One region of the Bacillus sp. KICET-3 genome, then DNA from elsewhere that is predicted to be linked to it. Evidence: riboswitches for the same ligand, from Rfam matches in the RefSeq annotation. Region 1 holds a riboswitch; each other region holds the start of a gene.
The links. Region 1 has a riboswitch for S-adenosylmethionine ahead of R5H20_RS11980 (M20 metallopeptidase family protein). Riboswitches for the same ligand answer to the same signal wherever they lie in the genome.
Positions count from the first base shown of each region.

Region 1 (8,139 bases):
GCAGTGAATCCAATTCTTCCCCAAATACTTTCGACTAAATTTTGCATTTCTAATTTAGTAAAAGCATCGAGCGCACTAAGCGGTTCATCAAGCATAAGTAGAGATGGTTCGTGAATTAGTGCTCGAGCAAGGGCTACACGTTGCTTTTGACCGCCAGATAAATTGGATGGCCATTGATCTTTTAAGGACAATAGGCCTACTGCATCTAAAACTCGTTCTGCTTTTTCTGACCAGTTTCCTTTTAAGCCTAGTCCTACATTTTCAATTACCTTTTTCCAAGGTAACAGTCTAGAATCTTGATACATCATTGTTATATTGGCTGTCGATTGACTAGCTGGAACTTTATCAAACAGCAGCTCCCCATTCGTTAATGTTTCTAATCCGGCTACCAGTCTTAAAAGTGTACTTTTACCACTACCGCTTTTTCCGATGATTGCTATAAACTCACCTTTTTCAATTGTTAGTTGTATGTCTTTTAAAACTTCTTTGTTACCGAAAGATTTACTTACATTCTTAATATCAATTTGAATGGCATGATTATGGAGAGACTGTTTATTTTTTTTAACATCTTTTTCTTGTAAATCGCTCAAATCTTCACACCTCTCTTATCGTTGTTTGTTATAGTTTGCATTCCATTTTAAAGCTTTCTTTTCACCAATTTGAGCAATAATATCAGCTGCTTTACCGAGTAAGGCGTATATTACGATACTTAAGATAATAATATCGGTTTGCATAAATTCTCGAGCATTTGTTGCCAAATATCCTATGCCCTCTTCTGTTGGGATTGTTTCTGCAACAATTAAAGTTAACCACATGACACCAAGGGCATATCTTAAGCCTAACAAAATCGAAGGAAGTGCTCCTGGGAAAAGAATATGTTTAAATAAATTCCAACCTTTTAGATTATACATTTTCCCCATTTCGATGAAGCTCGGATCAACAGTTCGAATGCCATGATAAGTGTTAATATATACGGGAAATAAAACCCCTAATATAACAAGAAAGATTTTTGCGCTTTCATCAATACCTAACCACACAATTACAAGAGGTAATAAAGCCAAGTGAGGAATATTTCTTATCATTTGTATTGTTGTATCTGTTAAACGAAACGATAGATTGGAAAGTCCATTTAATATTCCAAGAATAAAACCAATTAATCCGCCAATTAACATACCAATCGCAGCACGTGAGAGACTGGCCAGCACATGTTGCAACAATTCACCGGAAACTGTTAAATTCCATCCGCTCATTAACACTGTTACTGGAGAAGGAAACAATGATGCCGAGACAAGCTCTAGTGAGGAGACTATCTCCCAAATGATCAATAGTATAATTGGAATAATCCAAGGTATGGACTTGTTTAACCAAGTTTGTGTCATTTGTTTCATTCCTTTTTAGCAATTTTTAATTATTGGATAGGCATATCTTTGGATACATCAAGTTTTTTAGGAATTAACCCAATTTCAAAATACTTGTCAGCTTGCTTTTGTTGAGCATCTATTATTTCTTGTGTAATTGGAGTTGCTCCATAAGTACGACGTTCAACCGCTTTGGCAATAATCTTCTCATTAATGCCTAATGCTTTGGATAACAATGCTGTAACTTCATCCTTATTTTCATTTGCCCATTGATCAGATTTATCTATCGCGTCTATTATCGTTTTAACAAGATCCGGGTGATTTTTTGAGAAATCGGGGGTAGCATAATAGAATGTACGGTTTGGATAGCCATAATCCTTATTCTCTGTAAATGTAATGGTGTCAAGTTCTGTTTCTATACCAGCAAAAAAAGGATCATAGGAAGCAAGAGCATCTACTTCTTTTGTTTCAAAAAGAGAACGGCCTTGTGCAGCATCTTCTGGATATACCCATTGAACATCATCAGCTGATAAACCAACTGATTCAAGTGCAAGAACTGTTAAGTAATGGTGGTTTCCGCCTTTTAAAACGCCTATTTTCTTGCCCTTTAATTGTTCAATGGATGTAATCCCTGAATCTTTCAAAACCATTAAACCAACACCTTCAGGATTTGGAGCATCTGCCCCAGCATAAACAAGAGGTTTACCAGATGCTTGGGCAAAAATCCCTGATCCATCAGCAGCGTGACCAAAATCAATAGACTTAGAATAGATTCCTTCTAATAATGTGCCCCCGTGTGTGAAAAGTTTCCATTCTACTTTGTAACCGTCTTTCTCTAACGCTTCTTCTAAAAATCCACTTTCCTTTAGGATATTTAATGTATTTCCTTTTTGATAACCAATTTTTATGACTTTTGTATCTTTACTATCTGAACTTGTTTTTGATGATCCGCAACCAGTGATTATAAGTAATGCTGACATTAATAGAACAAATCCTAGGACTAATTTTGATTTTTTTATAATCATTGATATACATTCCCCTTTTTACTTATTTTTTTGAAAATCTATATATAGAACCCATTACTTGAAAATCTCCTTCATGATCTGAATCTGTAAATTCAACTAAAAATGGCTTTTCTCCTCGATTTTTTAGAGTTTGTGAAACTATCCCGTCTCCAATTGGACTGTAAAATACTATATCCCCACCGTCTAGTTTTAATCGTTGACCGTTGGCGTTTAACGATTCATCAACAAATGGTTCTTCAGTTTTTAAGTTTAAATAGTTGGACCACTTTTCAATTGCACCCTTGAAATCTGGGACTGCAAATGCAACTGATGATAACGAAATGTTCCCTTTTGGATGCTCAGCGATAACAGATCGATTTATTAAATTCTGTTTACGATCATCATCTTTTTCGCCCCATTCTATAAAAAATGGTAATTCAAGCTTTTCACCGGATTTCCCAACATGTAGCAGCTCCCAACTAACAATGCTGCCATCAGGTCTTCTTCTACTGAATGGGGAAGGACCATATACTTCTAAGCCTAAACTTCGAAAACGCTCTGCCTCGGCCTCTAAATCAGTTGATCGAAGAGCTATTCTTGATAAGCCTTCCACAAAATTTTCATTTTGAAATGTCTTCCTTAAGCTGTATTTAATATCAGCAGCTGACTCTACTAATTGTGGATCATACACACCAATCAATTCTATGTAGCTTAAATCGAAATAACTAAGGGAGTTATACGTACCAAGGTATTCATGTTTGCCTCCTTCTACTGCGTATAGCCCCAATTTGTTGTATTCTTCAATCGCTTTTAATGGACTGTTTACAAAATGTACGAGATGATCAAATCGAAATCCCATAATCATTCTCCTCTCCGTCATCGCTCAATACTTTTGCTACTCCTAGTAAGCTTGATGTATTATGACCATTATGGCCACAAGCGTGCATTACCCCTTCGATTGTGGATTTATAGGACACTTTTTTCATCTTGAATCGGCAATGCATCAAAATCTGCTCGAAATGCGATAGTTTTCCCTGGCTTGACACTTTCAATGATGCCAATTACACCATTTCTTCATAACGATTTTGAAGTTCTTTTATAGAAATCAATTTCCAACTCTTCCACCAACCTATCTTTAGTGTTTATAACCATATTTAATAAACAAAAAAGGATGCAGAAATGAATGAAATAATCAATCATTTCTGCATCCTTTGGTTGACCAATCAGATGTCTCTTAATTTAGAACTTTCACAATGTTTATTAATAATTGATATTAAACCAACTAAACCCATTAATCAAGTAGGTTTAATGATTTTTTTAATTTTATAGGGGTAGCTCCAGCGATGCTATTTTACGCCAAGAATAAATGGCTGCAGTAAAAAACACTTACTTGCTCAGATCGGTTCATGCACCTTAACCCCCGCCAAAATAACATGGCGGGGGGTTATTTTAACAGGTCAGGCCATACGGGACAGCAGTGTATTCTGGCTGCAAGAGCCAAAGGGTGCAGCCGGTTTCGTTCCCCTCGCTGCCTACTTGATGGCGAAATCACCGTATTCTTTTGATTGAACATGTATCGGTCCGTTTAGATTGTAGTTGTTCGACTTGAGATAGAGCGAAACACATCCACACGGGCAACCGATTCTCTCCACACATCTCGGGTGTCGGGATCCGCCGGATTCATCAGGTCATCATAGCGTACGTCCAAGAATTTATTTAGCCATTTCTTCTCATCTAGATTGTTCTATATGCCTTATCGCTCCATCCCACGTTATATTTTTTCTCCCATCGTTTTGATGATTTCCGTCTGATCAGAAAATACTCATTTTGCATCATTATCCCAAATGGGAAACTTTGTATAATTTTCCTGAAGTATATGTTAACATACAGTAAAATCCGGTCAAGTCATTTTTAAAAATTTTCTATCAAGTACAATTATTTCTGTTGAATTTTTTAGCTACAGCAGTTTCTGAGGGCACTCTAAGTTAAAAAATAGGATTGACACCCAGAACTTTTCGGTCTATCCTTACAACTAATATTTCTTATCAAGATTGGTGGAGGGAATGGCCCTGCGAAGCCAAAGCAACAGGCTGCAAGCCGCAGTACTGTGCTAATTCCAGGTGTTTGTCACCGAAGATAAGAAGAGCGGAAGCTTAAAAAAGGCCCTCTTCTATTCGGAAGGGGTCTTTTTTAAAGGTAAAATCCGACTAATTACATTGGAAATGTCAAGATTATTACACAGGAGGCTACATGATGGAGACCATGAAGCAGACACTTGCAGAGGTACATGCAGAATTGGAAAGTGATTTCGCAGAAGTCGTCGAATGGCGGCGATATCTGCATCAGCATCCTGAATTAAGTTTTCAGGAGACGAAAACCGCCCGTTTCATCGCCGATAAGCTGCGCAGCTTCGGCTACGAAGATATCCAGACAGAAATCGGCGGGTATGGCATCGTCGCATCGCTGTCAGGGAAAGAGGCAGGACCTACGATTGCCCTCAGAGCTGATTTCGATGCCCTGCCGATAGAGGATGAGAAAGAAACACCCTATCGATCCAAAACACCTGGCGTGATGCACGCTTGCGGACATGACGGCCATACTGCTGCTTTGCTGGGGACTGCCAAAGCATTGATCAAGCATAAAGACAGCCTGAAAGGCAAAGTTGTCTTCCTGTTCCAGCCTGCTGAGGAAGTACCGCCCGGCGGTGCCAAGGCAATGATTGAAGATGGCGCACTTGACGGTGTCGATTATGTTTATGGTGCTCATCTTAACTCTGCTGCCCCTGTCGGGAAGATCGGCGTTGGTGAAGGAGTCAAAATGGCCGCAGTGGATAAATTTGCGATCACCATCCAAGGAAAAGGCGGTCATGGCGCAGCACCACAAGAGGCTGTCGATCCAATCGTCATCGGCAGTGATATCGTAAGTGCTTTGCAGAAAATTGTCAGCCGAAGAGTCAGCCCGCTGGAATCAGCAGTGGTGACTTTGGGTGTCTTCCAGTCAGGTAACGCATTCAATGTCATACCGGATACCGCCAAACTGGAAGGCACAGTCCGGACATTCAATGCCGACATCCGCAAGCAGGTCAGACAGCAAATAGAAGCCATCGTTTCTGGAATCACGAGCGGTTTCGATGCGACTTATTCTATCGATTACCTGCACGGCTATCCTGCGCTTTATAACCATCCAAAGGAAACTGCTTTTTTGCAGCGGCTATTCTCTGAACAATTCGGTGAAGAACAGTTAATAGAACTTGAAACCGGGATGGGAGCAGAGGATTTCGCTTATTACTTGCAGGAAAAACCCGGCAGCTTTTTTAAAGTCGGCTGCCGCAATGAGGATACAGCCACACACTATCCGCATCATCATCCAAAATTCGACATCGATGAGCGGGCATTGCTCATCACGGAGAAAGCATTCACGAAAATCGTATTCTCGCTATTGGGAAGCTAAAGAGGAAATGTCTTGAAGAAGAAAATTGCACTTATATTATTCGGCTTAGCGGCCACTATCGCAGCATTCTCCTTTCTATGCTTGGTGGTCCGCCGACAAGCTTTGATCGCAGACGGGCGGTTCCGGCGTTTGTATAAGAAACGGCTCGTAAAAGTGCCGATGAGCCATACCGTTCCCTTATACCGTCCATAACGTACCCGAGGATCCGCTTTTTTCTTGATTGGGGCGAAATAGATCGAGCTGGATCTGGTTATCATCCTGAATATTGGAAAGAGAAACGGAAATTTTTCGAACTGTTTTTCCTTCATAAAAGTGGTCAAATAATGTAAGGCATATGTGATAAAGATCAAGCGTGATATTTGAAGGGGCTTCAATTCCCCACCGAGCTCATCACGGCTGTATTCAATCCCGAGGCTTACAGCAGCCGTCTGTTCCTTTACTTCACCAGCCGGATGCAAAACTATAAGAGCTGGATATTTCCCGTTATCATCCATTTCATTTGGCAAATGAAGATTCCCAGACATATTCAAATTGTGCTTTTTAAATAGTACTTGTTTTTTCATATTGTTCTCCCCCATTTAATATCTTTAACTTAAGTCATCTTCCTTCGCAAACATCACTTGCCCTTTGTTAAATCGATCCTGGTAAGATTATTCCTCAATGTTAAACCATGGACCTGAAGCTTGAATGACAGTCCAAAGTTTTTCTGGAAGCTCAAGCTCGCTTACTTTTGACTTCTTAAGTGCTGTCTGAATTTCTACTTCTTTTCCATTCTGTACCTTTCTTCGGAAAACATGGGGAATTAAGAGAACGTGCTTTACAGGATCAGCTGCAGCGAGCAAGTGCATTAAGCATACTGATTAATGCCATTAGTGTTTGGAATGCCGTTTATCTATCCAAGGCTACGGATTTACTCCGAAGCAAAGGAACCTTACGGAAGGATTTATTAAAACACGTGTCTCCATTGGGTTGGGAGCATATCAACTTCCTTGGTGAATATCGCTTTGACCCAAAAGGGGCTACCACCTTAGAAACATTGCGGCCATTAAGTCAAGAATAGTAATCAGGCCGGTTACACGCTTAACGTGGTTAAAACCGGCTCTTTTTTGTATTCGGATTTCTTAACGTTGTAAATCCGCGTTTTGTTGGAGTGACCCCGTCCAGATCATCGGGAAGGCGTCCGTTTTTTCATGGCCATGTGTCGTAGGCTGCGGCGGCCGACAGCTGGAGATGAACAGAAGCCGGACACGACCGAAAGGCGGGCGGTATTCCTGTGCAGAAAAGAATAAAAAGGCAGACTCTTGGAAAAAGAGTCTGCCTTTTTATTGCATGTTAGGCGGATACTCCACCTTCAGCAACGTTAAGGGAGGTCTTATTTTTATATCATTCCTATTTTATTAACGTCCTCTTTTAAGTCACTGAAAAAATAGATTGTTTGGATCATGTTGAAAAACAATTGTGATTTTGTCCTGGCAGAAGTAAAGTGCACTATTCATTTTATTAAATAAGCCCCGATTGTTCTATATGCCTTATCACTCTACCCCATGTTATATTCTTTCTCCCCCCCGTTTTGATGATTTTCGTCTGATCAGAAAATACCCATTTCGCATCATTATTCTAAATTTGAAAATTTGTATACTTATCCCCAAGGAAAGGGGGAGATGGATCCGGAAACGATAAACAAGTTGTCTGTTGTTTGCCTATTGATTTAACACTCATTTAAAAATCTCGAGGAGGAAATGGATTGAAGAAAAAGATAATCGCGCCCATCACCGCTATGATGATCGCTTCTTCCTGTCTGCCGGTTTTTGCCCATGCTAAAGAAAAAGAGGCTGACCGCACTGTTTCATCTGCACCGAACGTTAAAGAAACAATGAGTCTTAAACAATTTAAGCCAAGCGCTGCTGCTGTTAATTTCAACGTGAATTTTGACGTCCTCGGCATAGCAAATTCAATTCGAGATGCGGTTGTGCAAAATGCGAATCGAAGCGGTTTTGTCAAAAACATGATGGAATCTACCTTTTACGCTGCGGGACAGCGTTATAATGTCATGGTATTTAATTTAAGCCAGGAATACGAAGATCACTTCAATGGAGTCAAATTCTATGGATCCGCCGTTCTGAACGGAGTGGTGTACGGCATCTGGGTGTTTGAAAGCGGAGAATTCACCAACAAAGGCGACGGCGGCTGGGATAACTGGGCTTTCAGAGGCTGGTTTAACAGAGATGGGAAACATGTCACATTTTATAAGCCGTAAAACGCCAAAGAGGTGTGCATTCTTATCAACTGCACACCTTTTCTTATTTTGTTGAAAGCAATTTTAAGGC
Region 1 is NZ_CP137345.1:2,346,174-2,354,312, forward strand. Features, by position in the region: gene R5H20_RS11950 (ATP-binding cassette domain-containing protein) at 1-590, opposite strand, end outside; gene R5H20_RS11955 (ABC transporter permease subunit) at 606-1,379, opposite strand; gene R5H20_RS11960 (aliphatic sulfonate ABC transporter substrate-binding protein) at 1,409-2,383, opposite strand; gene R5H20_RS11965 (VOC family protein) at 2,406-3,221, opposite strand; partial or broken gene R5H20_RS11970 (M20/M25/M40 family metallo-hydrolase) at 3,229-3,430, opposite strand; partial or broken gene R5H20_RS11975 (chitosanase) at 3,895-4,106, opposite strand; SAM riboswitch class I at 4,402-4,505, shown strand; gene R5H20_RS11980 (M20 metallopeptidase family protein) at 4,616-5,812, shown strand; partial or broken gene R5H20_RS11985 (UV damage repair protein UvrX) at 5,868-6,234, opposite strand; partial or broken gene R5H20_RS11990 (Tn3 family transposase) at 6,594-6,872, shown strand; gene R5H20_RS11995 (hypothetical protein) at 7,557-8,069, shown strand.

Region 2 (8,139 bases), 1.3 Mb from region 1:
GCCGATTCTCCGATCACATATCTCGAGAATATGACACGGCCGATGCTGATCATCCAAGGCGCAAATGATCCCCGCGTTGTCAAGGAAGAATCCGACCAGATTGTAGACCAGCTGAAGGATCTGGGAAGGGATATTGACTACCTTGTCATGGAAGATGAGGGGCACGGCTTTTCCAAACAGGAAAACAAAGTGATGGCTTTTACCGCTATTTTCAGCTTCTTTGAAAAACACCGGTTAAGCGCTGCCGCCGGAGCTTTAGAATAAAACAAAGACGGTCGGGGGATGGTAATACATAAAAAGGAGGTTAACCATTTGTTCAGAAGAAGAACCGGCATTCACCCCGCTGTTTTAGTTCTCGGATCTGCCGCGCTGACGATGGCTTTTTCATCGGAAATCCGCAAGAGGGTCGCAAGCATGTTTGCAGGCCGAATAAACGGACAGCGTCTGAAAAGCTCAGCGAAAGACATGATGATGAATCCGGCCGATTTGATCAAGCAGGCATTCAATCCCGGAAGCCAAATGCAAAGCGGTCAAGGCAGCCCACAGCATCAGGCGGATCATAACGCCAATCAAGATTCATCAAGCTTCACGACCGCAAATCAAACTAATGCGCCATTTCATGACGAGCAGCCGTGGAGCCAAACAAACCGCACATATTAGCAAAAAACCCGCACACGCTTAAACAAGCGGTGCGGGTCCTTTTTTAGATTTCAGCTTCGATAATATTTGTGCGGTCATGATACGTGTCTGTTTCAAGCTCCTTTGTCACCTTACTTGTGACAAGGCCGGACGTCATGCTGCCGCTGACATTAAGTGCCGTACGCCCCATATCGATGAGCGGTTCGACTGAAATCAGCAATCCTGCAAGCGCAACCGGCATATTTAAAGCCGATAAGACGAGAAGCGCCGCAAATGTAGCACCGCCGCCGACGCCTGCTACACCGAAAGAGCTGATGGCAACAACGGCAATCACGGTGATGAGGAATGACGGATCAAGCGGATTTTGGCCAATCGTCGGCGCGATCATGATCGCAAGCATCGCGGGATATATCCCTGCACAGCCGTTTTGGCCGATCGACAGGCCGAATGAACCGGCAAAGTTTGCGATTCCTTCAGGAACACCGAGGCTTCTTTGCGTTTTAATGTTCAAAGGCAAAGCGCCTGCGCTTGATCTTGAAGTGAACGCAAAAATGAGCACCGGCAATGCTTTTTTCAAGTATGTCACAGGATTCAGTCCGCTGATTGTAATCAGCAGCAAATGAATGATGAACATCACGATCAGCGCCACATAAGACGCGAGTACAAATTTCCCGAGCTTGACGATGCTGTCGAGATCGCTTGTGGCGATCGTATTTGTCATAATCGCCAATACCCCGTAAGGTGTCAGCCTCAAAATCAGTGTCACAACACGCATGACGATCGCATAGACGGCATCAACCATTTTTTTAAAGAGCTCTGCTTGCTCAGGCTGTTTTTTCTTGACGCCAAGGTATGCCATCCCCAGAATTGCGGCGAAAATAACGACCGCGATCGTTGATGTCGGTCTTGCCCCCGTAAAGTCTAAGAATGGATTTCCCGGTAGCAGCTCGACAATCTGCTGAGGAAGCGTTTTGGCTTCCATCGCCTGCGATTTTTGTTCCAATTCAGCGCCTCTCGAAGTTTCTGCACTGCCCTGGTCAACATGGACGGCCTTGAGATCAAAAGAAAGCGCTGATGCAATTCCCACCGCCGCGGCGACAGCAGTCGTTGCAATCAGAATGCCGATGATAAGGCCGCTGATTTTCCCGATGTTATTTGTCAATTTAAGTTTTGTAAAAGCCCCTAAAATCGAGATGAAAACAAGCGGCATAACAACCATCTGCAAAAACTTGACATAGCCGCTGCCGGCAATGTTGTACCAATCTGATGTCTGAGTCAGCGTTTCTGAAGACGAACCATATATAAAATGCAAAGCAAACCCAAAGACAATTCCGAGCCCCAGAGCGGTAAACACTCTCTTGGAAAACGAAACATGTTTTTTTTGCATCATATAAAGGAGCGCCATCAGGCCAAGCATGACGAGAATATTTATAATAACGAAAAATGCCATAATAACAAAAGCACCCCCAGAATTTTTTTACATTAGAAAACTATAGTATAATAAAGCTTATTGGTCAAGTAGGAATTAACGATATTCACCATTCTTTACAATCGTATGATCGGAGCACGGCGAAAAGTTGTTATTCCCCGATTTCTTTAAGCGGAACAAACGTTGGAAGCTGAGCTCCTTTGAATTCTTTTTTGATAAATTCGGCAGTATCGTCAGACTGATACAATTTGACAATCTTTTGTAAATCTTCGCTGTTCCGGTCTTCTGTTCTGGCGGCGATGATATTGATGTACGGCGTAGCTGTTTCGTCTTCAAGCTCAATCGAATCTTTGACCGGATTCAGCCCGGCATCGACCGCGATTCCGTTATTGATGACAGAGGCAGCAACATCGGGAAGCGCCCGCGGCGTCTGTTCTGCGGCTACTGTCGTGATCTCAAGCTTCTTGGGATTTTTCTTGATCGCATCAAGCGTACCATTGCCGTCAAAGCCGTCTTTCAATTGCAGCAAACCGGCCTGCTGCAGGAGAAGAAGCGCTCTTCCCATGTTTGTCGCTTCACTCGGAACTGCGATTTTTGCGCCGTCTGGAATGTCCTTAACCGATTTGTAATGATCCGAATAAATGCCCATCGGCGCGATGATTGTCGTCCCGACCGGTGATAAATCAAGATTGCGCTCTTTTTTAAATGAATTGAAATAGGATATCGTCTGAAAGGCGTTTGCGTCAATGTCTCCGCTTGCCAAGGCCATATTCGGCTGAACATAGTCCGAATATTTGACGATTTCAATTTTCAAGCCTTCCTTTTCGGCTTTTTTCTTCACATAATCCCATACCCTTGTATCCGTCCCGCTGACACCGATTTTAATGGTTCCGCTTTCCGAATTTGAGCATCCGGCAAACACACTTATAATGAAAAGAAAAATCGTAATAAAAGCAAATTTTTTCATAGCTGCATACCTCTCTTTTTATCGTCTTCTTAATTTTTTGGACAGCACATTCCCTGATGACTGCAATCCTTGAACAACAATGACAAGTATCGCCACCGTCACGATCATCGTCATGGTATCAAATCTCTGGTAGCCGTATGTAATCGCCAAATCCCCAAGCCCGCCGGCGCCTATTGCTCCTGCCATCGCTGAAGCCCCGACCAAGCCTACAGTCGCAACTGTAAAGCTTAACACTAAAGAACCAAGTGCTTCCGGAATCAAAAACCGGAAAATGATCTGCCGCGGCGTCGCTCCCATTGCTTCGGCAGCTTCAATCACCCCCGGCTCCACTTCAAGCAGCGAATTTTCGACAAGCCTTGCGATATACGGTCCGGCATAAAACGTAAGCGGAACAACCGCCGCCCATGTCCCGATCGAAGTTCCCACAATCAGCCGCGTAATCGGAATCAAAGCGACCATTAAGATGATAAACGGAACAGATCGGAAAATATTGATGATGACATTAATCACCGTAAAAACCGCTGTATTTTCGAGGAGATGCCCCTTTCTTGTCACAACGAGGAGAATCCCGAGCGGAATACCGATAATGCTTGAAAACAGAAGCGAGAAAATCGTCATTTGAATCGTTTCGACCAGCGCGTCGATGATTTGGCCATATGTAACAAGCATGTCAATTAACCTCCTTGACTCGAATGTTTTCTGTTGCGACGAAATCGAGCGCCCGCCTGATTTCACCGTCCTCCCCCTGCAGTTCGACCGTCATGCTTCCAAAAGGAATTCCCTGCAGCTCCGTTATCGTTCCGTGTAGAATATTAACATCAACATCGAAACGCTTTGATACTTGGGAAAGCAACGGCCTTTCTGATGATTCCCCGACAAATTGAAATTGATAGAGATGCTTTTTATTTAATTTTTGGATCGACTCGGGAATCTCATGATCAATGGCCGAACGGATAAAATTTTTGGCCGTTTCCGTTTTCGGAGCGGAAAAAACGTCAAATACGCTGCCTGATTCAATGATTTTTCCTTTTTCAATCACCGCGACTTTGTCGCAAATTTCCCTTGCGACATTCATTTCATGGGTGATTAACAGAATCGTGATGTTGTATTGTTCATTGACGCGCTTTAACAGCTTGAGAATGTCGCTCGTCGTTTGCGGATCAAGCGCAGAGGTCGCTTCATCACAAAGCAGAACCTCCGGATTTGTCGCTAGTGCCCGTGCGATGCCGACCCGCTGTTTCTGCCCTCCTGAAAGCTGATCCGGATAGGCGCCGGCTTTGTCCTCGAGACCGACAAACCGAAGCAGCTCTGTCACCTTTTGTTTGATTTCGGCTTTCGGCGTTTTCACGAGCGCCAGCGGCGCTGCCACATTCGCAAAAATCGTTTTCGAATTTAAAAGATTAAAATGCTGAAAAACCATTCCGATTTTCCGTTTCACAGAACGTATTTCGCTTTTCGACAAGGACGTTAAATCCTGACCGCCTACCAAAACCTTTCCCGCCGTCGGTTTTTCCAGAAAATTAACGCAGCGGATCAGCGTGCTTTTGCCCGCTCCGCTAAATCCGATCACACCGTATATGTCTCCTTTATTAACATGAAGGTCTATGCCATTCAGCGCCCGGATTTTCTCTCCGCCTCTGTCATAGACCTTTTCAACTCCCTGAAATGTAATCATGGTCATCCCTCCGCTGTTTTTGAATAACAAAAAAGGCTTCCTCTTTTGAAAATAAGAAGAAGCCTTTAGACTCAGGTAAAATAGAGTGCATCCGCTCTTCTTATCTTCCAAGCCTAATATCGGCTTGTTGGAGTTGGCACAGTATTCTGTTTCGCACAGAACCCGCTGCCGAGGCTTCATAGGGCCAATTCCCTCCGCCTCTCTGAATAAGAAGTATGTTGTGTATGAAGTTTTACCTAACTTTACAGCTTCTTTGAGGTGTTGTCAATTGAATATTTAAAAATTTCAGGAAGATAGCACAGCCCGAATCAAAACTTTTACCGGTATGAACGCCTGCTGTTTTAAGAAAAATCTGCCGCCGCATATTTTTTCAAAAAAATTGCGTTTAACAGTTGTAATTTCGCTTAAACACTGGTAAAGTAAAGGTAATTATTTTTGTTCGAACTATCTTTAAGAAGAAAGTTTTGTAAGAGTTTTCGTCTTGGAAGTTTGTTTTAGAGCAAGAATAGTGAATTTAAGCGTTATCGCTTTAGGAGGAAATTTCATGCTAGAAGGTAAAGTAAAATGGTTCAACTCTGAAAAAGGTTTCGGATTCATCGAAGTTGAAGGACAAGACGATGTATTCGTTCATTTCTCTGCTATTCAAGGCGAAGGCTTCAAAACTTTGGAAGAAGGCCAATCTGTATCTTTCGAAATCGTTGAAGGAAACCGCGGACCGCAAGCTGCTAACGTAACAAAAGCGTAAGCTGTGAACCGCTGATCTTCATACGGGACTGCTGACTGAATGTCAGCAGTCTTTTATTTTAAAAAAGCCTCATGCCCGGAAAACAGGCGTGAGGCTTTTTTGCGGCTTATGAAGCGATGTCTCTCTTTGTGAATACACCGAAGGCGAGCACTTGAAAAACGATAAAATAGACAGCCAGCACCGCGATCGAGAATCCCAGCGTCATTCCTGAAACAAGCGGAACTCCGTCAAAGTATTGGGTGAGATCTGTGTTGGCAAATAAGATGTATTTCACCCAGTCAAATTTTACTGCGAGAAGATTTGTTACCGTACCGCCCACAGCTAAAAGGAAAATCGAAATGCCTACAGCAAGTGAACTGTTTCTGAAAACCGCTGAAATCATAAAGGCCATGGTCGACATCATCAAGAGCGAGATTGAATTCAGCAAATAGCTGCCGGCCAGGTGCAATAAAAGACTTTTTTCTTGAACGCTTCCGTTGGCATACACCAAGTGTACCTGGCTGCCATCACCCGCTCCGAACAAAGCAAGACCTGTAATGCCCGCGCTTGCAAACAATATGAAAAGCAAAGCCAATGCAAACAGCAGGACTGTTACATATTTTGCGAGCAGAATTTTAAAGCGGCTGATCGGCCGGATGACAAGCAGCTTCACCGTTCCCCAGCTGAATTCATTCGCAACGATTCCCGCCGCCACCGTAATCACAAACAGTCCGGCGAAGGAGATCACATCACTGGCATCGCTGATGAACGACAGTGCCGAATACTTTCCATCTTCCGGCAAATCATGCTTGATTCGATACTCATTAATCGCGGTCGATCTTTCGTAGCTTTTTTCAAGAGCCGGATTGCTGACTCCTTTAAGCTGTTCCTTCATATCCGCATTTTCCTGCGCCAGTTCCTTTTTCCAGTCTGCGTTTTGATCTGTCTCTCCGATCGTCTTTGTCAGAATGCCCAATCCGATCACAGATAGCAGCAATATCCCGATCATGAAGTATGTTCCTTTTCGGTTGAAAATCTTGATCCATTCATTAACGATGAGATTGAACATGCTGAGCCTCCCCCTTATCTGCGGTGATTTCCAGGAATCTGTCTTCCAATGATTTGTTAACGGCTTTTACTTCATATAAGCGGGCCCCGCTGTCGGTTAAATGTTTAATAAAATCAGGCACATCGTCTTTCCGGAGGCTGAGCTCAATGCCGTTTTCCGCTTTTTCAATTTTCATATCCCCGAAAGCCGCGGCCTGCCGTATCAGGGATTCAGTATCGTCAGCTTGAATATAATAGCGTTTTTCCTCATCGGCGGCAGGGACATGTACTTGCTGAATGTCGCGCAGTTTGCCGTTTTGAATGATCCCGATTCTGTCGCACATCAGCTCCATTTCTGAAAGCAGGTGGCTTGAAACGATGACCGCCATACCTTTTTCCCTTGCCAGCTTCCGCAAATAATCACGAATCTCCCGAATACCGGCCGGATCAAGACCGTTTGTGGGCTCATCAAGGATCAAGAGCTTCGGATCGTGCAGAAGGCTTTGGGCGAGACCGAGCCTTTGCCTCATACCTAAAGAGTATGTTTTGACCTTATCGTGGATTCTGTTCTTCAGTCCGACTAACTCGACGATTTCGTCAATTTTCTTTTTTGTCACGCCTTTTGTCATGCGCGCGTATTGCTGAAGGTTTTGATATCCCGTTAAAAATTTATACAGTTCAGGATTTTCAACGATCGCTCCGAGATGGCCGGCAGCCTGTTCAAAATGGTCTTTTACGCTTACTCCGCACACGGCGATCTCCCCGGCGGAGATGCTCATATGGCCGACAATCATCCTGATCGTTGTCGTTTTGCCGGCGCCGTTCGGCCCTAAAAAGCCGAAGATCTCCCCGGCGCGCACGTCAAAACTCAATCCATCGATAATTTTCTTTCCTCTGATTGTTTTTGAGACGTTTTTTAATTGCAGCAGTGTTTCCACACACTTCTCCTCCCGCCATTTGAAGATGAATTATGATTTTTCTTCGATAAACTGTTTAAGCCATTGTAAAAGCGACAATCCGGATTCTTCACGAAGTTCTTCGACATCCTTTTTTTCCTCAATCCGTCCGTTGAAGACGACGATCACCTCATCCAAAATCTGTTCGATTTCCTGAATCTCGTGCGTGGCAATGATAACCGTCTGCTTTTCAAGCTCCAGGTATGTGAGAAGGCTCTTTACAATCGATTCCCTGACCATTGGATCAAGGCCTGAAAGGGGTTCGTCAAGGAGCAGAACCGGTGCATCACGCGCTAATGTCAGCGCCAGCTTCAGCCTGCCCCTGTTTCCTTTGGAAAGCTTTCCGATTATTTTATCCTCATCGATTTTCATTTCTTGTAGAAGGTAAAAAGCCTTATCCCGCTGAAAATCGGCAAACTGGCTTCCATAAAAATCGATCATATCCTTTACACGGAAAGGATCATAAAACATATCGAGCTCTGTTAAATAGGCGATGCTTCCCGTCAAGTTCCGCGCCGCCGGCTTGCCATCGATCAACACCGTTCCCGAATCCGGAAAAGAGAGGCCTGTGATCAGCTTTAAGATTGTTGATTTGCCGCTGCCGTTCGGTCCGGCCAATCCATATATTTTGCCGGGAGACAAAGACAGATCGGCGCCTTTGAGTGCATAGCCTGTGCCGTACTTTTTCGTGACGTTTTTCAG
Region 2 is NZ_CP137345.1:1,031,266-1,039,404, reverse strand. Features, by position in the region: gene R5H20_RS05165 (alpha/beta hydrolase family protein) at 1-264, shown strand, start outside; gene R5H20_RS05160 (hypothetical protein) at 313-660, shown strand; gene R5H20_RS05155 (L-cystine transporter) at 704-2,089, opposite strand; gene R5H20_RS05150 (MetQ/NlpA family ABC transporter substrate-binding protein) at 2,220-3,035, opposite strand; gene R5H20_RS05145 (methionine ABC transporter permease) at 3,054-3,704, opposite strand; gene R5H20_RS05140 (methionine ABC transporter ATP-binding protein) at 3,706-4,710, opposite strand; SAM riboswitch class I at 4,808-4,923, opposite strand; gene cspB (cold shock-like protein CspB) at 5,255-5,455, shown strand; gene R5H20_RS05130 (ABC transporter permease) at 5,562-6,503, opposite strand; gene R5H20_RS05125 (ABC transporter ATP-binding protein) at 6,484-7,419, opposite strand; gene R5H20_RS05120 (ABC transporter ATP-binding protein) at 7,450-8,139, opposite strand, start outside.
Region 2: linked by a shared signal. The riboswitch ahead of R5H20_RS05140 (methionine ABC transporter ATP-binding protein) and the one ahead of R5H20_RS11980 (M20 metallopeptidase family protein) in region 1 are both predicted to bind S-adenosylmethionine.

Region 3 (8,139 bases), 1.4 Mb from region 1:
AGGGAAATTCACAGACGAAATCGCACCGCTGGAGGTCACTGTCAGAGAAGTAGACGAAAACCATCGATTAAAGGAAGAAACGTTTACGTTTTCTGTCGATGAAGGCGTCCGTCCGCAGACGACGGCGGAAGTGCTTTCCACCTTAAAGCCCGCATTCTCCGCAAAAGGAACGGTTACTGCGGGAAATTCTTCGCAGACGAGCGATGGAGCTGCAGCCGTCATGCTGATGGACAGAGAGAAGGCGGATGCGCTTGGTTTGGCGCCGCTGGCAAAATTCAGGTCGTTTGCAGTCGGCGGCGTTCCGCCTGAAGTGATGGGAATCGGTCCGGTTGAAGCAGTGCCGCGCGCGTTGAAAATGGCGGGGCTTGAGCTGAAGGACATCGGCTTATTTGAATTAAATGAAGCCTTTGCATCACAGGCGATTCAAGTCATCAGAGCGCTTGGGATTGATGAAGAGAAAGTCAATGTAAACGGCGGAGCGATCGCGCTGGGCCATCCGCTCGGCTGTACGGGAACGAAGCTGGCTCTGACGCTCATCCACGAAATGCGGAGGAGAAACGAACAATTCGGTGTCGTGACGATGTGCATCGGCGGCGGCATGGGAGCAGCGGGCGTCTTTGAATTAGTTTAAAAAAGGGGATGGGAATATGGAACAAACAAAGGATCATATGAAAAAAGGCGGCGCCTTTTTGATAGAAGACGTAACAGCGGATCAAATGTTCACACCGGAAGATTTCACAGACGAACATAAAATGATCGCCAAAACGACGGAAGATTATATTCTCGGCGATGTTTTGCCTTATATCGACGACATTGAAAACCACAATTTCGACCATTCTGTCAAGCTGCTGAGAAAAGCAGGCGAGCTTGGACTGCTCGGCGCCGATGTCCCGGAAGAGTTCGGCGGCCTCGGCTTAGATAAAATCAGCTCGGCATTGATCACGGAAAAGTTTTCAAGAGCGGGCAGCTTCTCTCTGTCGTATGGCGCCCATGTCGGGATCGGAACACTGCCGATCGTATTCTTCGGTACAGAGGAGCAAAAGGAAAAGTATTTGCCTTCGCTTGCATCAGGCGAAAAAATTGCCGCCTATGCATTAACAGAACCGGGTTCGGGGTCTGACGCACTGGGGGCGAAGACGACGGCCGTTTTGAATGAGGCCGGTACACACTATATCCTGAACGGGGAAAAACAGTGGATTACCAACTCCGCTTTCGCTGATATATTTGTCGTCTATGCGAAAATAGACGGAGAACATTTTTCGGCATTCATTGTTGAAAAAGACTATCCTGGCGTCTCAACCGGTCCGGAAGAGAAAAAAATGGGCATTAAAGGCTCATCAACCCGGACGCTCATTTTAGACCAGGTGCACGTTCCGAAAGAAAACCTGCTGGGAGAGGCGGGAAAAGGACACGTCATCGCCTTCAATATTTTGAATATCGGCCGCTACAAGCTGGCTGTCGGGACGATCGGCGCTTCCAAACGGGTGATCGAGCTTTCCGCCGCTTACGCCAATCAGCGCCGCCAGTTTCAGACGCCGATTTCCAGCTTTAGTTTAATCGGCGAAAAGATCGCGAATATGTCTGCAAAATTGTATGCGATGGAAAGCTCTGTTTATCGGACAGTCGGGCTTTTTGAAGACAAAATGGGCACCCTTTCTGCCGAAGATCAACAGGACGGCCGCCAGGTGGCAAAATCGATCGCCGAATATGCAATCGAATGCTCATTAAATAAAGTGTTCGGCTCGGAAACGCTTGATTATATAGTCGACGAAGGCGTCCAAATCCACGGCGGATATGGTTTCATGCAGGAATACGAAGTTGAGCGTGCTTACCGCGACTCAAGAATCAACCGGATTTTTGAAGGAACAAATGAAATCAACCGCCTGATCGTTCCGGGCACATACTTGAAAAAAGCCTTGAAAGGAGAACTGCCGCTTTTTGAAAAAGCAAAGGCGCTTCAGGAAGAGCTGATGATGCTTATGCCTGAAGAACCGGGAGACGGCGTATTGGATCAGGAAAAGTACCTGCTGAAAAACGCCAAAAAGATCGCGCTCCTCATCGCAGGCCTGGCCGCGCAAAAATACGGAAAGGCTATTGATAATGAACAGGAAATTCTGGTCAACATCGCAGATATTGTCAGCCAGGTGTATGCAATGGAATCGGCCGTCTTAAGAACAGAAAAAGCCGTCATTGACGCAGGCGAAGAAAAAAATGCGCAAAAAATTCTGTACACGCAGATTTTCACACAGGAAGCCTTTCAAGAGATTGAAAGTCATGCAAAAGAATCCTTGATTGCGATGGAATCCGGCGATTCGCTGCGGATGATGCTTTCCGCTCTACGCAAATTGACCCGCTTTACACCTGTCAATGTCATTGAGAAAAAACGCCGGGCCGCCAAGGAAGTCTTTCAAGCGGAGAAATTCATCGTGTAAAGCCATAAGCCCCGCCCATCGAGCGGGGCTTTGCAGTGCTTTTAGAATAAAGCAACGTTTTAGGTTTTTAAAACGATCTGTGTTAAAATAGCCTCGATTAACCGAGAGGGGTGAATATATGGCTTTAGACTTTTATTGGTACCCGAAATGCGGGACGTGCCGAAAAGCGAAAAAATGGCTTGAAGACCACGGCAAAGAGGTAAACGGGATACATATCGCCGAACAGCCGCCCAGCAAGGAAAAGCTGAAGGAGCTCTATGAAAAAAGCGGACTTGAATTAAAAAAATTCTTTAACACAAGCGGGCAGAAGTACCGCGAGCTTGGCTTAAAGGATAAGCTTCAGGGGATGTCAGAGGAGGAACAGCTCGAACTGCTGGCTTCGGACGGAATGCTGATCAAGCGCCCGATTACGACTGACGGCAAGAAGGTAACGGTCGGTTTTAAAGAAGATGAATTTAAGACATACTGGTTATAATGCATGAAAATGTGATATCTTCAATGTAAGAGAATGAAAACAATATATGGAGGGGTTAGCATGAGCACACCAAAAGAACTGCGTTATTCCGAAGAGCATGAATGGGTCAAAACAGAAGGGGACAAAGTGAGAATCGGGATTACCGATTTCGCTCAATCCGAGCTTGGAGACATCGTCTTTGTCGAGCTTCCTGAAGTAGGAGACGAAATTAAAGCGGACGAGCCTTTTGGAAGCGTCGAGTCTGTAAAAACCGTATCCGAATTATATGCTCCGATCAACGGGAAAGTTGTTGAAGTGAACGAAGATTTAGATGATAACCCGGAATTTGTAAATGAATCTCCATATGAAAAGGCATGGATGATTGTCGTTGAACCTGCTGACGCTTCAGAAATTGACAGCCTGATGACAGCAGAACAGTATGACGAAATGATTAAAGAAGACTGATTTTAGGATAATCACCCGTCATTTGGATACTCTAGGAGATAAGGGGGGTGTCCAATTGACGCTGGGAAAAGAGAAAATCGATATAACAGAACATGTTCAAGGCCGTTTTGAAAATGGCGGCATGCAGCTGTATCATGAGAATGAACCGATCGGCCGCATGACCGGCATGGATCAATACGATTTAAAGTCCGGATACTCATTCCAGAATCAAAAATTTTACAAAATGGCTGATACTGTAAAGAAACCGGACGCAAAATATGTGGATTGTGATGATCATCAAGGCTGGTGTTAATCGGCTCAGGCGGTGAAAGTGTTCACTGCCTTTTTTTTGAAATGAATCTATTTTTCTCTCAAAAGGTGATCTAAGTGCCAATAAATGGAAAAGTAATAATCGTTGAAGGGAAATCCGATAAGCTGAAAGTAAAGCATGTCATCGAAGAGCCCCTTGACATCATCTGCACAAATGGAACGATCAGTCTATCCAAACTCGATGAGTTTGCCGAAACTCTGTATGATCAAGACGTCTATATTTTGGTTGATGCCGATGATTCCGGCGAAAAGCTGCGCAGGCAGCTGAAAAGGGAATTGCCAGAAGCGTCCCATTTATACATTGACAAGGTTTACAAGGAAGTCGCTGCTGCACCTTATCATCACGTAGCAGAGATCCTTTTCCGGGCCGATATCCGGGTAAACGCAAAATTTTTATGATAAGAAAGTATTGAGGTGCGGTTCAACTTATGCAGGAATTTGAGGAACGAGATCTAAAACAGCTTGGCCGGCAAACATGTCTTTTGTATTTATATACTCCATTCTGCGGAACCTGCCAGCTAGCAGGCAGAATGCTGGAAGTCGTTGATGAAATGCTTCCGGATGTCCCTTTCTATAAAAATAATCTCAATTATTCCCCGACATTCGCCAAAGAGAATCAAATTGAAAGCGTGCCATGCTTTATTGTTTACAAAAATGGCCGCATCGTCAAAAAAGAATACGCTTTTCATTCTGTTTCTTACTTATATGATACGATTAAACAAAATGCTGTTGATTAAGGGCGTTTTTGACATATTTCTCGGGAAATAACCTTCAAACTTGTCGAGCAAATCATAAAGGACTCCCGCTGTATACAGAGAATCTGTATGTATGACCAATTGACGGGAGGTTATACAGTTGGAGAAAATAGGATTGGTAGAAAGAGAGGATCGGGCTCCTTTTTTAAAACCTCTATTATCCACAACAGCTTTGCTGATCACCTTTCAAGGAGAAAAAGAAGCTTTCACATTAATGATTAATGAGCAGGGGGAAATGGAAAAATCTTCGCCTGTTGAAAAAGCTCATTTGACTTTTTTTGGAGAGCAAAGCGAGATTATTGACCTTCTTCACGGGGACATTTCATTACAGCAGCTCGTTCAGCGCGGCAGTGTCAAAGTCAAAGGCTCTTTCAGGGCTTTATTGAAGCTTGAAGCGATTTTATGGCTGACAGACGGGTTCTTCAAAAACAGCGACCTTCATTCATAAACATTCAGATGTTGAAAAATTGACATATTTCACTCCGTATGATCTGGACGGCGGGCTGGCGGAGCCCGCCTCTTTTTGGTTTTTTAGATACAGAAGCTGGTAGGACATTTGTCTCACGAAAAATAGTTGACAACTATTTTTCCACATGATATCCTACTTGAAGAATTCCGATCATCATTATCAAAAATAAAATATATGATTCTCTTATCAAGAGAGGTGGAGGGAAGTGCCCTATGAAACCCGGCAACCATCAACAGTCGTTGAAATGGTGCCAATTCACGCGAAGCGTATGCTTTGAAAGATGAGAGAAAGGCCGAGCTTTTCAAAAGCCTTTCTGCTCATGTGTGCAGAAAGGCTTTTTTTCATCAATATGATTGGACCTCGAAGAATAGAGCAAGAAAGCAGGTGATGACTTTGATAAATCTTCAGCATGTTTCAAAGGTTTATCGGTCAAAGCATGGAGATGTCAATGCTGTCCAAGATGTCACCCTTGCAATCAAAAAAGGTGAAATCTTCGGAATTATTGGATATAGCGGAGCCGGAAAAAGCTCCTTGATCCGCCTCTTGAACGGACTGGAAAAGCCGACATCCGGAACCGTTGAGGTAGCGGGCAGAACGATCAGCCAAATTAAAGGGAAGAAGCTGAGGGAAGCGCGGCAGGAAATCAGCATGATCTTTCAGCATTTCAACCTTTTATGGTCGAGAACGGTCCGCGACAATATCGCGTTTCCGCTGGAAATTGCCGGCGTGAAAAAAGAAAAACGCTTAAAACGGGTTGATGAACTGATTAAGCTCGTCGGTCTTGAAGGAAAGGAAAATGCTTATCCTTCCCAGCTGAGCGGAGGCCAGAAGCAGCGTGTGGGCATTGCAAGAGCGCTCGCCAACAATCCGAAAGTACTCCTTTGTGATGAAGCGACATCTGCGCTTGATCCGCAGACGACTGACTCGATCCTGGGTCTTCTGTCTGATATCAACGAAAGATTGGGGCTGACGATCGTCATGATCACCCATGAAATGCACGTCATCAGGAAAATCTGCCACAGAGTGGCGGTCATGGAGAACGGAAGGGTTGTTGAAGAAGGCGATGTACTGAACGTGTTCAGGAAGCCGAAGGAAGACATGACAAAACGCTTTGTCCAGCAGGTGACAGAACCGGAAGAGACAAAGGAAACCTTGAAACACTTCCTTGAGGAAACGAAAACCGGTCAGACGATTCAGCTTACATTTGTCGGCGAAGCCGCCGAATCGCCGCTTATCACCCAGATCATCCGGAAATTTGATGTTGAAGTCAATATTCTTCAAGGGAAAATTTCGCAGACTCAAGACGGCGCATACGGCTCCCTATTCATTCATGTGGACGGGGATGCGGGCGAAGTCAGCAGAGTGGTCGAGTTCATCAAGAGCCGTCAGGTAGAAGCAGAGGTGATCACAAATGTTTGAAAAATGGTTTCCTAATGTGAATATGGAGAACCTGTGGAATGCGACATACGAAACGGTTTATATGACAGGGATATCGCTTTTGTTTGCGTTTATCATCGGGATTATTCTCGGTTTGCTGCTGTACTTAACATCCAAGGGAAATATATGGCAAAACAAGGCGGTAAACGCCGTGATTGCAGCGGTCGTCAATGTATTCCGGTCCATCCCGTTTATTATATTAATTATCATTTTGCTCAGCTTTACAAAAATAATAATGGGAACCATTTTGGGGCCGAACGCAGCTTTGCCGGCATTGATTGTCGCCTCAGCTCCGTTTTATGCCCGGCTAGTGGAAATCGCTTTGCGGGAAGTCGATAAAGGCGTGATCGAAGCGGCGAAATCAATGGGGGCGAAAACGTCGACAATCATTTTCAAAGTTCTTCTGCCGGAATCAATGCCCGCTCTTATTTCAGGCATCACGGTCACGGCGATCGCGCTTATCGGTTCAACAGCTATGGCAGGCGCGATCGGTTCCGGAGGACTAGGCAACCTTGCATATGTCGACGGGTTTCAAATGAATAACACCGATATTATTGTAATTGCAACCATCTTTATTTTAGCCATCGTATTTATCATCCAATTTATTGGAGATTTCATAACAAACAAATTAGACAAACGTTAGGGAGGCTATCCAAATGAAAAAAGGTTTATTAACTGCTTTGTTCATTATTTTTGCCGGCATTTTGGCCGCCTGCGGATCTTCAAGCAGCCAAGGCGATCAGGACAGCAAAGTCATCACTGTCGGAGCGACGCCGACACCTCATGCGGAAATTCTTGAACAGGCAAAACCGCTTTTGAAGGAAAAAGGCTATGACCTGCAAATCAAGAAATTTACCGACTACAAGCTGATCAACAAGGCGCTCGCGTCCAAAGATCTTGACGCAAACTACTTCCAGCACGTTCCGTATCTTGAACAGGAAATGAAAGAAAACAAAGATTACAAACTTGCGAATGTCGGTGCGGTTCACCTTGAGCCATTCGGCATCTACTCCAAAAAGTATAAATCGTTGAAAGAGCTTCCTGAGGGAGCGAAGATTATCATGAGCAACAACGCCGCTGAGCAGGGCCGCATGCTGACAATGCTTGAAAATGCCGGTCTGATCAAATTAAAATCCGGTATAGAAAAAGTCAACGCGACGGTGAAAGACATCACGGAAAACAAGAAAAACCTGAAAATCGAAAACAATATCACGCCGGAAATGACAGCAAAAGCTTATGAAGCCAATGAAGCTGACGCCGTGTTCATCAATGTGAACTATGCGATCCAAAACAAGCTGAACCCGAAAACGGACTCCATCGAGCTTGAGTCTCCTAAAGACAATCCTTACGCGAACATTATCGCTGTTCGCAAAGGTGATGAAGACTCTGCCAAAATCAAAGCGCTGATGGAAGTATTGCACTCAGATAAAATCAAAGAATTCATTGACAAAAAATATGAAGGATCAGTTCTTCCTGTAACAGAATAAAAATGAAACCCCGGTTTGTTTAAAACCGGGGTTTTTTTGGCGCGTATTTTGCAAAAAGTTGTCCATAATAAAGAAAAAATCTAACACAAATGGAGGAAGCGCACGTGAACCAGCAGGAATCAGAAGGCATCATCGAATCGGCATTGCATGAGTATAAAGCGGGAATCGGCATCTTTTCAGAAAAAATGCCCGGGATTGCCGCCAAATACAATGAGTTTACACAAGAATGTTTTAAAAAAGGAGCACTCAGTGAAAAAGAAAAGCAGCTGATCGCTCTCGGCATCAGCATCAGCTCACAGGATGAATATTGCATCATCTACCATGTCAAGGG
Region 3 is NZ_CP137345.1:3,748,278-3,756,416, reverse strand. Features, by position in the region: gene R5H20_RS19280 (acetyl-CoA C-acetyltransferase) at 1-631, shown strand, start outside; gene R5H20_RS19275 (acyl-CoA dehydrogenase family protein) at 648-2,432, shown strand; gene R5H20_RS19270 (arsenate reductase family protein) at 2,551-2,907, shown strand; gene gcvH (glycine cleavage system protein GcvH) at 2,968-3,351, shown strand; gene R5H20_RS19260 (YusG family protein) at 3,407-3,643, shown strand; gene R5H20_RS19255 (toprim domain-containing protein) at 3,718-4,059, shown strand; gene R5H20_RS19250 (thioredoxin family protein) at 4,089-4,397, shown strand; gene R5H20_RS19245 (SCP2 sterol-binding domain-containing protein) at 4,516-4,863, shown strand; SAM riboswitch class I at 5,065-5,171, shown strand; gene metN (methionine ABC transporter ATP-binding protein MetN) at 5,278-6,303, shown strand; gene R5H20_RS19235 (methionine ABC transporter permease) at 6,296-6,964, shown strand; gene metQ (methionine ABC transporter substrate-binding lipoprotein MetQ) at 6,978-7,808, shown strand; gene R5H20_RS19225 (carboxymuconolactone decarboxylase family protein) at 7,898-8,139, shown strand, end outside.
Region 3: linked by a shared signal. The riboswitch ahead of metN (methionine ABC transporter ATP-binding protein MetN) and the one ahead of R5H20_RS11980 (M20 metallopeptidase family protein) in region 1 are both predicted to bind S-adenosylmethionine.

Region 4 (8,139 bases), 1.2 Mb from region 1:
GGCCTCTTTTTTTAATGTGCCCGAGAACCCCCATAATCCCTCCAATCAAACAAGCAACCAACACTTGATGCAGCATCTTCATCACCTTCCTAAAGCCCTTAGTTTAGTCAAGCGACTTCAGGCCATCAAGCAGCCCCCCTAGACCCTTTGCGATGATTTTCGATACTACCACAGAAAATGTGTTCTGTCTCTGAAGAAAAAAAGCTTGTTTCTTCCATTATATGTGAAGAACGCAATGATAATCTTGATTCCTTCGATTCATTTTCACATAATTACATTTACCTATTTTTTCTATATCAGTCCTGGTGAACGGAGAGCTGCTTTTCTTTTCGTTCATATAAAAACGCTGTTCCAATGCTGACCAGCAATAAAACGATCAGCACGGCCAACAATACCTGCATGCTGAAGGCATCAACAAGCATTCCGCCAAACAGAGGCCCGATCATCCTGCCGCCTGTTGCCATACTGTTGACAAATCCTTGGTAAAATCCCTCTTTCCCCCGCGGAGCGAGGCGGTTGGCAATGGTCGGAACAGCCGGCCAGACAAGCATTTCCCCGAGCGTCAGCACAATCATCGCTCCAAGGAACGCCTGGAACGATTCGGCGGCGAAGAGAATGCCGTAAGCGAATATAAAGATGACAAAACCGATAACGATTTGTTTTTTTAGAGATTTGGCGAACCGTTTCACAAATAAGCCGATGACAGGCTGTCCCAACACGATGAGGGCGCCGTTTACAGTCCACAGCAGGCTGTACTTGCCGAGGGATATGCCAAGCTCCTGGGTATGTGAAGCGATTGTTGAAGACCATTGGGAATAAGCGACCCATCCGAGAAGATAGCCCGTACATACAAGCATAAGAGCTGAAAATCTTGATTTTCCGCTTCCTGCGGCAGCATGGTCTAAAACAGTTGACTGCACTGCGGGTTCTGTGCGGATGTGTCTGAAACCGAAAAACGCGATTGCGAAAAAAACGGCGTAAAGCATCGCATTGGCGAAAAAGACGTAGGCAAAGGAAAAGGATGCGACGATTCCTCCCAGCGCAGAGCCGACCGCAACTCCGGCATTTTGCGCTACATATACGGCATTAAAAGCCTTTCTTCCGCCCTCAGGCCAAACCGATCCGGCCATTGCATAACACGCCGGAAACACAACCCCTGATCCGAAGCCAGCGATTGCCAGCAGGACAATATAAGCGAACCAGTCATGAAAAAACACTAGGCCCGAAAGACTGGCAAACGTAATGACAATTCCGAGAATAACCGATTTAAACCCGCCGATTTTATCGAACAGAAAACCGCCGCACAAATTTCCGATGACATTTGCGCCGGAGTTCAGCATCAGCACAAACCCGGCTGCAGTTAAGGATTTGCCCAAATGCTGATGAATATAGATGGTGTTCAGCGGCCACAAAAAAGAAGCCCCCGTTACATTGATAAACATCCCGATGACCAGCAGCCATAGAGTACGCGGCATTGTTTGTTCCTTCTTTCTCATTTTCATTCCTTCTAGATTCTATTCGTTTTGGCCGTTTTTTTCAATTGATTGATTTTCGGTTTTGGCATAAAAAATCCCCTTTTTAGAAAAGGGGATTTCGCATTCGGTTATTCAGTCATCCATTTCGGCTTTCCAAACCCGGCAAATTCTTTGTCGATCGTTTCTTCGAAAGCCTTGGATTCGACCGCTTCTTTTAAATCTTTGGCGAATTGTTTATCCTTGTTTTTTCCGTCCACAACGACTTGGTTGCGATAGCGGTCAGGCATGTTTTCCAGCGCCAGGGCATCCTGCAATTTCATATTGGCGGAAAGTGCGAAATTGCCCGGCACGGCTGCGATGTCAAGATCCTCCACCGCCCTTGGCAAATTGGCGGATTCAAGCTGTTTAAATGTCAGCTTTTTCGGATTGTCCGTGATATCGCGTTCAGACGCCTTTAATGTATCGATGCCGTCTTTCAGTTGAATCAGCCCTTGATCCTTTAAGGTTAAAAACGCTCTGGCCGCATTGGCCGGATCATTTGGAATCGCCACTTCCGCACCCGGCTTGATGTCTTGCAGATGTTTGTACTTGGAAGAATAGAGTCCCATCGGCGCGGTCGGCACTGAAATCAGCGCCGCCAGATTTTTGTTGTTTTCTTTATTGTAAGCTTTCATAAAAACTTCATGCTGAAACAGATTGGCGTCAAGGTCGCCTTCGCTTAACGCCGTGTTCGGCTGTACATAGTCCGTAAACTCAATCGCTTCCACTTGATAGCCTTTTTTCTCGAGCTCAGGCTTGATCGCCTTTGTGACCATATCGTAGTACGGCCCTGCGGTGGCGCCGATTTTGATCGTCTTGCCTCCATTTGCCGCGCTGTTTCCGCATGCGGCCAGAAGTCCGATCATTCCCGCCAATACAAGTGAAGACCATAGCTTTGTCCATTTCTTCATTCCGTTCTCCCCCTTAACATAAAAAAAACTCTTTCAGCCCATCTGAAAGAGTTCCTCACTTATCTTTCAGAATGCGTCTGACATTCTGCTGGATTTAGCACCTTGCATATATGCAGGTTGCTGAGATTTCACAGGGCCAGTCCCTCCATCTCTCTTCATAAGCTACCTATTTGATTTTTGAATTCCTTTTATTTTACGTATGAATATTAAGATTTGCAAGAAGTTTTTTGCTTTTTCTCTTCAGCTTTTGCTTGTTGCTTTTCAACGTCACAGCGCTGTAAGGATTAAAAGCATACTCCGAAAAGTGATTGAATAGCTTATCTCTTTTAAAAAACCGCTCAAATTCCGGCATCTTATGTAAGGTTTTTTTCGTTTTTTTAATTCTCTTCCTTAATATGGGGCAGTAACATATTCCGCAATGATTTCCCATATAAATTTAGAGGCATAAGATCTTGATTTATATAATAGAATATCGCCATGCCATTTTCTAACGAAAGAATGGTCCATGCTATTTCGTCCGTTGATAGATCAGATTCGTAATTCTCACTTAACATCAATTCATTAATAGCTTTTGATATTTGTTTTACAGATTCAGTTATCATGCCGGACCATTTATGACGCACAGATTCTTCACGCATCGCATAAAGAAGAAATTCCATATTAAGCATGCTCAATGTTCGATTTTTCTGAGCGACTGAAAGGAAATATTTATCTATTGTTTCGATAAAATGTGAAAGCGATTGATGTTGCTTAATTACGTTGCGAATATTGTCCACATGCGCTTCCATTTGTTGTTCCAAAATGGTAAGAAATAGCTCTTCTTTGGAATGAAAATGAGCATAGAACGCACCCTTGCTAAATCCAGCATGTTCTGCAATTTTGTCAACAGTGGCTCCGTAAAAGCCCATTTGGGCAAAGATTTCTACCGCTGCTTCTAAAAGCAGCTTCCGTGTTTCTTTTTTTCGCTCCTCTTGGGTTAATCTTCTTCTGACCATTTGTCTTCCTCCTTTTTCACTTGACAAGCATACCACGCAGAATTAATATACCATATAGTATTTAAATTCCAACCAGTATAAAAACTGCAATTGAATGACGATCAAAAAGGGGAAGAGGGGGCGCAATGCAGACAGAAAAAAACCTTACACAGAAAAGGGCTTTATCAACCATTTTGGCTCAAACTATTAAATCAGGGATTATTAAGTCAAATTTGATCCCGATGTTTGCCGGACTAACTTTGTCATTATATACATACAAAATCGGCCCTGTTGAGAAACTTTCGGAAATAACCTTTGCTCTAATTGGCTCAATATTAGTAATGGGAGCGGCAGGCGCTTTTAATAACTTATATGACCGGGATATCGACTGTATCATGGAGAGAACCAAAAAAAGACCTACTGTAACAGGAGAAATAAAACCTAAAACAGTATTATGGCTCGGGATCTCCATGGCAGCAACCGGAATGTCATGTCTTTTATTAACAACTCCTCTTGCAGCATTTCTAGGGTTTTTAGGTTTATTTTTTTATATTGTCCCATATACGATGTGGAGCAAGAGAAGAACAATCTATAATACAGAAGTGGGAAGCATCTCTGGAGCAATGCCGCTTTTAATTGGTTGGTCGGCTATTCATCCAGACATTACACATCCTGCTGTTCTCGGTTTATTTATGATTGCGGTTATTTGGCAAATGCCGCATTTTTATTCAATCGCCATTCGTAAACACGATGAATATAAAGCTGCTAAGGTTCCAATGCTTCCCGTTGTCAAAGGCGTTAAAAGGACATATATACAAACCAATATTTATTTAATTGTTTTAACCGCAACAAGTTTTCTTCTCGGGCCATTAAGCCATGGTCTTATGTTATCAGCACTTCTTTTAAATGTTCTGTGGATTATTTTAAGCATTTTTGGTTACAAAAAGATGGAATCGGAGAAATGGGCAAAATTAATGTTTATTTATTCCCTGTTTCATATGACTGTCTTCTTTTCAACGGTAATTGCCTATTCTCTAACGGGCATTTTTTTGGAAGAAATTGATTTATAATGGTAAAAGGCTGCAACAATTTCTTCCCCATTCATCAAAACGCCAATACCCGTGTTTACAAAAAATGAATTTATATAGTCAGTTTTTTAAAAAAATAAAAAGCCGGCAATCCGCCGGCTTTCAAACTACAGCTCTCTTCTTAATGCTGTCAGCACGTTCGTTCTCGTCGCTTTGACGGCCGGATTCAAGCCTGACAGAATCGCTACTCCCATACTGATAACGCTCGCGATGATGACAAGGCTCACCGGAATATAGGAGAACGTGATGCTGAACTCCTGTGCGGTTCCTTCCCCTTGGGAAACGGATGACAAAATAACCGGGAGAATCTTGTTCACCAAAAAGCTGACGCCGTATGAAATGATGATGCCGACTACAGATCCGATAAAGCCGATATAGGCGCTTTCCATTAAAAACATTTTGCGGATGACGTTCGGGCTTGCGCCGATCGCTTTCATGATTCCGATCTCCTGGGTCCGCTCCGTGACGGCCATTGTCATCGTGTTGAAAATGCCGATCGCAGAAATCAATATGGCAATCACCCCGACGAAAATCAGTCCGATTTTAAAAGCCGTAAAAAACAGATTGATGCTGTCAAGTCTTTTGGTCACTGAATCGACGTAGAAGCCTTTGTCTTCCAAATCTTTCGTAAGCTGATCGACATGTTCAAAGTTGTCCGCATAGACTGTCAGTTCTTTTTCTATATCACCGCTGTCTTTATCCGCTTTCAGAAAATCGGTAATCCCTTTTTGCATGTCATTGCTGACATAGACGCTGGAATCCCTCACCCAATCATAAGAAGGTTTTTCCATTACCCCGACAATCTTAAAGTCATACGTTTTTTCCTTACCTTTTTCTCCTGTCTTTTCATCTAACTTTGCAATCTTTAATTCTATCGTCTTACCGAGAATGTCTTTTTCATATCCTTTAGGTTGTTTTACATCATCTGGATTGTTTTCTTGCTGCTTCTCAAAGTCTTTCGCTTCTTTTTTCGTCCACAGCTGATTGCCAAAATGATAGCCGACGACGATTTCATTCGGCGATTTCGCCACGCGGCCGCGGTCCAATTTAATGTTTGCTTTCTGCTCTGCAGCCATATCAGTAAGTGTAATATAACCAATTTGCCCATTGGTCCGATTGCCAAACTTGGCTTCTACAGGCACCATCACTTTTGTACGTTCGATAACGGCTGCTACATCGCCGCGTTTCTCAAATTCTTGTAAGTCTTTCTTCTGAACAGGCTTGTCGCCTTGCCCATCCTTGCCCATGACATCGATTTTCGTGACAATCTGCTCTCTCATCAGCTGATCGGTCATCGACTTTTGCAGCCCGAAGCCGACGGAGGCGAGCACGATTAAAAACGCGCAGGCTACTGTAGTGGCAAGTATCGTCATAAACACCCGAAGGCGGTTTTTCTTCATATTTCTTCTAATAAATTTCAACTGGTCCTTAAACTTCAACAGTCTCTTCCCCTTTCTCCAAAACGCCGTCAAATAAATGGAATTTCGTATCTGCGATGGACGCCACCTCATCATCGTGGGTGATGATGATAAACGTGATGCCTCTTTCTCTGTTGAGCTGCTTGATGAATTCAAGGATTTCCTGCTCTGTTTCAGAGTCAAGACTTCCTGTCGGCTCGTCCGCCAAAATGATCGACGGGTTTAAAATCAGCGCCCGCGCGATGCTGACCCGCTGCTGCTGTCCGCCGGAAAGCTCGTTCGGAAAATGGCCGGCGTGGTTTTCAAGACCGACCCTGTGCAGCATTTCTGTGACTTTTTGTTTCCGCTCTGACGGATGGACGCCTTTTAATGTCAGGGGCAGCTCAATATTTTCAAATGTCGTCAAGCTCGGAATCAGCTGAAAGCTTTGAAAGATAAAGCCGAAATTCTCAAGCCGGAATTTCGCCCACTCCTTTTCGCTGAATCCCGTCACATCCGTACCGCCGATAACGATCTTTCCTTTCGTCGGCGCGATATAGCCGGAAATCAAATTTAACAGCGTCGATTTCCCCGAGCCGCTCCGCCCGACGATGCAGGCGATTTCCCCTTTCTCGACGGTAAGTGAGACATCCTTCAATACCTTGATTTCATTTTCCCTCCCCTTTTTTCCGATTTTGAATGAATGGTGAATATGTTGAATGTCGATCATGTTCTCTCTCCTTTACTAATGCTTCATTTTTTTATAAATGGCAAAATAGCTGATGAAAAAGCCGATTACCGCGCCCAGAATCATGCCGAGCACATATCCTATCATTGACTCGCTGGCGCCGTATCCAAAATATCCAAATGAGAGAATACTGGCGATAATGACAAATATGTGAATCGGCCGATCAAGCTGTTTCCATAAGAAAAAGCTGCCGCTTCGCTCGCTCGGATGTTTCACAAAGCTGATATATCCGATAACATAAAACAAAATGCCCATAGCAGCCGGAATCAGCAAAATATATTTTGAATCCGTGACCCACACCGGATTGACATAAATAATCGGAATCATATACTGAAAAATTTGAGAATCAATAATTGGCAATTGATCCCAAAACAGCTCCCTTCCTATAATGACTCTGAGATTTAGAGCAGGTATAACCACAATTAAAAAAGGCAAAATCGTAACCGTAAAAGATGTTAAAAGCTGCGCAAACAGATTGCCTGTCAGCGCTCCTGCGGCCATGACAAGAGAATACGCCATCAAACTGATGATCATTGAACCAATCATAAAGTGGTCGAAAAACTCGACGCTGCCGGGCTTGAGAAGGATGATCAACAGTTTTGACAACAGGTAGCCAAGCAGCTGGGCGCCTACTAAAACCGTTCCGCCCATCCAAAATTTCGTATGAAACACCTGGCCTCTGGAATACGGCAAGCTTAATGTAAAATCCAGCAGCCCTCTGCTTCGCTCAAGCCCCAGCTGGGCTACGGCCAAAAAAACGCCGGGCGCCCAGAAAAACTGAAGCGAGCCGCCAGATTGATAATTCAGATAAAATTGGCAATCTCTAGGATTCCAATTGTCATTATTCAAACATCCCTGATAGGAAAAGTATTCACTTATAATTGAAAGAGGAGTGCTTAAAAACAAAAGAAAAAAAATCGCCAGTAACAAAGCTTGATGCTGTTTCCATTCTTTATAAATCAGCCCGCGGTCTACCATCTTCGCTTCCCTCCAAACTTCGCGATGAATACTTCCTCAAGGCTGACAGGAAGCTCGTTCCATACCTTGGGAGACAAACTTTTAAGAAACTGCCTGCTGACATCGTCTTGTTTCGGAATCAGCACGGTGTAAAACACGCCTGAATGATCTAAAACAGGTATTTCTCTCTCCCTGATTTTCAAATTGACATCTTCTTCAAACACCATTTGAATTTTCATAAAGTCTTCTTTCAGATCGTCAAGATCCATGACATTCGACAATGTATTGTCTTCGAGAAAACCGATCCGGTTGCACATCCGCTCAATATCTTCGAGCCTGTGGGATGTGATTAGAATGGTCGTATTGTGTTCAGCCACTTCATCGACCATCAGCTGCAAAACGTCATGCCTTGTGACCGCATCGATGCCGTCTGTCGGTTCATCAAGCAATATGACGGCCGGACGGATGGCGAACGAAAGAATGAGTGACAGTTGCTTTTTCAATCCTGTCGACAGCTCGCGGTATTTTTTTGTTTCTGAAATCCCGTAGC
Region 4 is NZ_CP137345.1:3,500,301-3,508,439, forward strand. Features, by position in the region: gene R5H20_RS17805 (DUF4257 domain-containing protein) at 1-82, opposite strand, end outside; gene R5H20_RS17810 (MDR family MFS transporter) at 297-1,475, opposite strand; gene R5H20_RS17815 (MetQ/NlpA family ABC transporter substrate-binding protein) at 1,604-2,425, opposite strand; SAM riboswitch class I at 2,482-2,589, opposite strand; gene R5H20_RS17820 (TetR/AcrR family transcriptional regulator) at 2,803-3,420, opposite strand; gene cyoE (heme o synthase) at 3,546-4,469, shown strand; gene R5H20_RS17830 (ABC transporter permease) at 4,595-5,926, opposite strand; gene R5H20_RS17835 (ABC transporter ATP-binding protein) at 5,916-6,614, opposite strand; gene R5H20_RS17840 (hypothetical protein) at 6,630-7,610, opposite strand; gene R5H20_RS17845 (ATP-binding cassette domain-containing protein) at 7,604-8,139, opposite strand, start outside.
Region 4: linked by a shared signal. The riboswitch ahead of R5H20_RS17815 (MetQ/NlpA family ABC transporter substrate-binding protein) and the one ahead of R5H20_RS11980 (M20 metallopeptidase family protein) in region 1 are both predicted to bind S-adenosylmethionine.